Regions from separate parts of the Lysinibacillus sp. NPDC092081 genome, predicted to be linked through region 2. Evidence: riboswitches for the same ligand, from Rfam matches in the RefSeq annotation. Region 2 holds a riboswitch; the other holds the start of a gene.
What was found. A riboswitch is a leader RNA that binds a small molecule or an ion and turns the genes downstream of it on or off. The one in region 2 is predicted to bind thiamine pyrophosphate.

Region 1 (2,204 bases), on a different contig from region 2:
ATGCGTCGATAACCGCAATCGCTGCATCTACAAAGGGGATCACATCTTCATAAGTTTTAGTTTTCGGGATAATTTGTACACTTATTAATGAGTTTGCCATATTACTTTGTCTCCTTTTTCGGTAAAAAGTCGTTTGTAAAAGCTTGTTTCGCACTAAATTCGCCTTCTAAAACTTTGTTGTCGACCATCCATTTCGCGTAGTTTTCCCAGACAGCTAGCTTTTGCTCGCCCCATTGTGCTGCGTCGTCTTGATACTTATCTGCTAGCCATTCCTGACTTTTATGCACAAGGTTCTTATCTAAATCAGGTACCGCTTCTAGTAAAATATCAGCTGCTTCATTAGGGTGATTTATCGCATATTCATAGCCCTTTGCTGCAGCAGCGACAAATGCTTTTACCGTCTCAGGATCATCCTTCATCATTTTTTCATTTGTAGCAAGTACAGGTGTGTAATAATCTAACTGCTCGCTATAATCTGTTAAATAAAGCATGTTCAGCTTTTCGCCACGAAGTTCCGCTTCAATACCTGTCCATGCATAATAAATCCATGCAAAATCAATATCTTTTTTCATCATTGTGAAGAAGTCTAAATCGCCTGCATTGACGATATCTAACTTATTAATATCCGCATTTTTTGTTTGCATAAGTGATTGTAATACAGCCTTTTCAAGTGGTGCACCCCAACCACCGTATGTTTTACCTTCAAAATCCTTTGGTGACGTAATGCCTTTTGATGCAATAGATGCAAAGCCAGAAGTATTATGTTGAATAATCGCTGCAATCGATACTAAAGGTACATCCTGTACACGTGCCTGTGTAATTCCTTCCTGATAGCTTACGCCAAACTGAGCCTTGCCAGACGCCACAAGCTGATCTGCACCCGCTTCACCAGGTAATAAAATATCAACATCTAAACCCTGTTCCTTAAAGTAGCCAAGTTTTTTCGCTACATATAAGCCTGTATGATTTGTGTTCGGTGTCCAGTCGAGAACGACCGATACTTTTGTTAATCCCTTAGCATCCTTTTTATCCTCTTTTTCGCTACAGCCCGCTAATGTTAAAAGCGCAGCCAACAGGATCAATAACCATTTTTTCATGCTGAATCCTCCAAGTAAGTAGTGTGAAAGTGTTCATGATTGAATGTGTTTACCAAAAGATAGCGTATTCACGGTTTGTTTACACCAAAGTCTGTGCATGCGATAAAAGTATGAAAACATAAAAAACGCCTAGGATTCCTCCCAGACGTTTTGCAATCAATATCAAAAATTTTTTATTTTTGAATAGATGTTCCCTACGCTGGTACGAGCCAAATCAGGTTCAAAGGGTCAGCGTCTATCGGACTCAATCTCAGCTGGCAACTACCAGCCCCCCTACATTCTTTCCATATGAACTTTTCGTGATTATTATACCCATATCTATCCGGAAATGACAAGGGTCTGTTTATCGATAGCGCTGAATTATTATTTAACAGCCTCATTTGTAAAAAGTCCCTTCAAGAAAGGAAGCTAAAATTCACCACTGTAACTGGGGCCACATGCTTTTAAAGTAATTTATAACTAAAAATACAAAAAATTCTTTCATTATATTGACAATGGAAACAAATTACAATAAAATTTGATTGATTAATCAATCATTTATTATGAAAGGAATATCAAAATGAATTCGATACTTACTAACGATGAAAAAAAGAAAAGAAAAAGATCTACCATTCTAAACGCCGCAATTAAATTATATAGTGAGAATGGTTTTGCAGAGACCAAAGTGGCCGACATAGCAAAGGAAGCAGGAGTTAGTTTTGGCACCGTATTTACGTATTTTAATTCAAAAGAAGAGCTTTATGAATCGGCAATATTGGAGCCCTTGGAGGAAATCAAACCATATTTTACTGAAATAGAAGAACATTTTAAAGGTGAGCCTCTTGAAGTAATTAAGGAAATGATAGATTGTCATGTGCAACTTTTTGCCAAGAGAAGTGAATTCCTACGTCTAATCCAGCAGGTTCTTGCAAGACCTGAACGATTTCCAAAGCTTTATAAAGAACTTGATGATTTTGTAAAATTATTTAAAGTATGTATTTATCCAGTTATTGAAGCAGGGCAAAGGCTCGGTTACTTTTATGAAGAATCACCTACATTAATTGCTGAGTCATACTTATCCATCTTGAACGGAATGCGTTTAACGTTTATTGATGAATATACAAACTT
Region 2 (2,204 bases):
ACTAATACATGTGTATCCTGGGAAATCATATTCCCCTTTAGGTCCAGAAATCGCTCCTGCTTCAGCAAACATACGACCTGCAATTTCATCTAATTCTAGTGTTGTTACACCTGGTTTTGTAGCAGCCTTCATTGCTTCACGAATTTCAGCACAAATACGGCCGATTTTTTTAAAGGCTTCAATCTCTTCTTGCGTTTTTACAATCATTTTTAACGTCCCTTTCATCTAATATCTACTATTTAATATAACATAACTTTTTATACATAAAACGCTAAACGCTCTAAATATTATATGCTAACCTAGATTGTCAAGTGCTGAAAAAACAGGCTTGTCACCGAAAGTCGGGGAATACATTTGTTGAAAAGTATACATTGTATATAAGTTGATCTTCGTTTCGACTGGGCGACTCCTTGGGGATCAGCAATAAAGGAACGAAGGCTAAAACCATCACATCCTGTGATAACGCCTTCGTGACCAACATCGTGTTGGCCCGAGACCCTACAGCGTAGCGGATGTTTTCTGTGCGAAAGCGTAGTGCTAACGTAGCGGCAGCAAATGTTTTATCTGTGTGAAAGCGTAGCGACAGCAACAACAAAAGCGGCTCATCGGACGCCCCCAGGAAAGCGCCCAGTCGGAACGGAAATCAACCTCACGTTATGGGAATGAGCTAAAAACAATTTGATCCTGCATTCAATTTAATAAAAATAAAAACCCTCCACTTAGGTGAAGGGCATAATCGTTATGATTTTCGTTGCATTAATTGAGGGGCTGCCGTAAATAACAGAACACCGACAATTGCCGTTAAAACTGTTGCTGGTAGCATGTATGTTCCATTATAGATAATTGAATAAATCCATGCATTTTGATCGCCAGCATACTCTGAGAAAAATACAGCGCCCGCAATGGTATGTGCTGCATAACGTAAAAAGCCCGCTAATACAGTTCCTGCAATAATATAAAGCGCCATTTTCTTTTTGTTTAAATCTTTTGCAGCCTCGAGCACTGGTCGGCGAACAACGGCCGCCAAGCCTACTACTGTAAAGGCAACACCATAATCAAGCAATCCTTGTAGCCAATGAATAATATAGGCGCCAAACATTGTTTGCATAACACCAATAAGCAATCCCGTTGTCAGACCTGGAATAAGACCCCAGCGGAATGCTATTAAAATTATTGGCACCATCACTAGACTAACAGAGCCACCTTGTGCCCATACTTTAAAGGAAACCTGATCTAGCACAAGGCCAATCGCTGCGAATATCGCAATCTCCACAAGCATTAAAAGTCTTTTTTTGTCCATAAAATTATTCTCTCCTTTGTTCCGATGTAGGATACAAGAGCAGGAATAGAAAACAGTTGGCAAATATGTCCCCATCAGGCATCAAAAGATAAAAAACGATGCCAGGACAGAGCCTCACATCGTAAAAGTGTCGGTTTCTATCCACATCCCTACGCAAGTGTTAACTTACAGGTTCAAAGAGTCAAGGCATTAAGTGCCCAGTCTCAGCTGACATCATCAGCTCCCCTTGTGGTCGTTACATCTTAATTTATTTGAACAACCTCATTTTACGCAAACACCGTTACGATTACAACCTCTTCCACATTATTTTTTGAAACTTTACTGTTTTTCATGCGTAAATATTAAAAAAGGAGGTACAACTATGGAGAATCAAAAAATTTTATCTGCCTTTAGTTATCTCAGTATTTTATTCGCACCCTTTATTGTGCCATTAGTCGTTTATTTTGTTGCAAAAGATAGCGACGTAAAGAGGCACTCTATTCGAGCACTAATATCACATTTAATCCCAGTCGCATTCGGAATTATATTATTTGCAGTCTTTATCTTCTCAACTTTAACATTCAGCACCAATTTTGACTTAAATTCAGATAGTAATACTTTTCTTATCATTTGGTTTGCTTCATTCGCAATTTACATTCTCGTTTCATTAGGGGTCGTTATTTGGAATATTATTCAAGCTGTTCGCGTAATCCGATAAGTTGCATTTCACCCTTGAACAGATAGTACTTAAGGAGCTGTTATTTTGTGAAAGTATCTAAAGTTGTTAAAACCGCTGTAAAATTAGCACCTATCGTAATTCCGATTGTAAAAAAAGTAATCGCTGCAAAAAAAGGAACAAATCCCAACGTAACTAAAAAATAACAAAAAGGCGTATTTCCCTATAACGGAGATACGCCTCTTTGTT

Region 1: it holds a riboswitch for thiamine pyrophosphate, as region 2 does, so the genes downstream of both, ACIQLB_RS09430 (ABC transporter substrate-binding protein) here and thiT (energy-coupled thiamine transporter ThiT) in region 2, are expected to answer to the same signal.

What each region holds. Positions count from the first base shown of each region.
Region 1 is NZ_JBIVRU010000004.1:88,354-90,557, reverse strand. Features, by position in the region: gene ACIQLB_RS09435 (thiamine-binding protein) at 1-100, opposite strand, end outside; gene ACIQLB_RS09430 (ABC transporter substrate-binding protein) at 102-1,097, opposite strand; TPP riboswitch at 1,272-1,382, opposite strand; gene ACIQLB_RS09425 (TetR/AcrR family transcriptional regulator) at 1,657-2,204, shown strand, end outside.
Region 2 is NZ_JBIVRU010000027.1:4,592-6,795, reverse strand. Features, by position in the region: gene map (type I methionyl aminopeptidase) at 1-207, opposite strand, end outside; gene thiT (energy-coupled thiamine transporter ThiT) at 740-1,300, opposite strand; TPP riboswitch at 1,430-1,537, opposite strand; gene ACIQLB_RS22940 (magnetosome magnetite crystal formation protein family) at 1,662-1,997, shown strand; gene ACIQLB_RS22935 (SbcC/MukB-like Walker B domain-containing protein) at 2,203-2,204, opposite strand, start outside.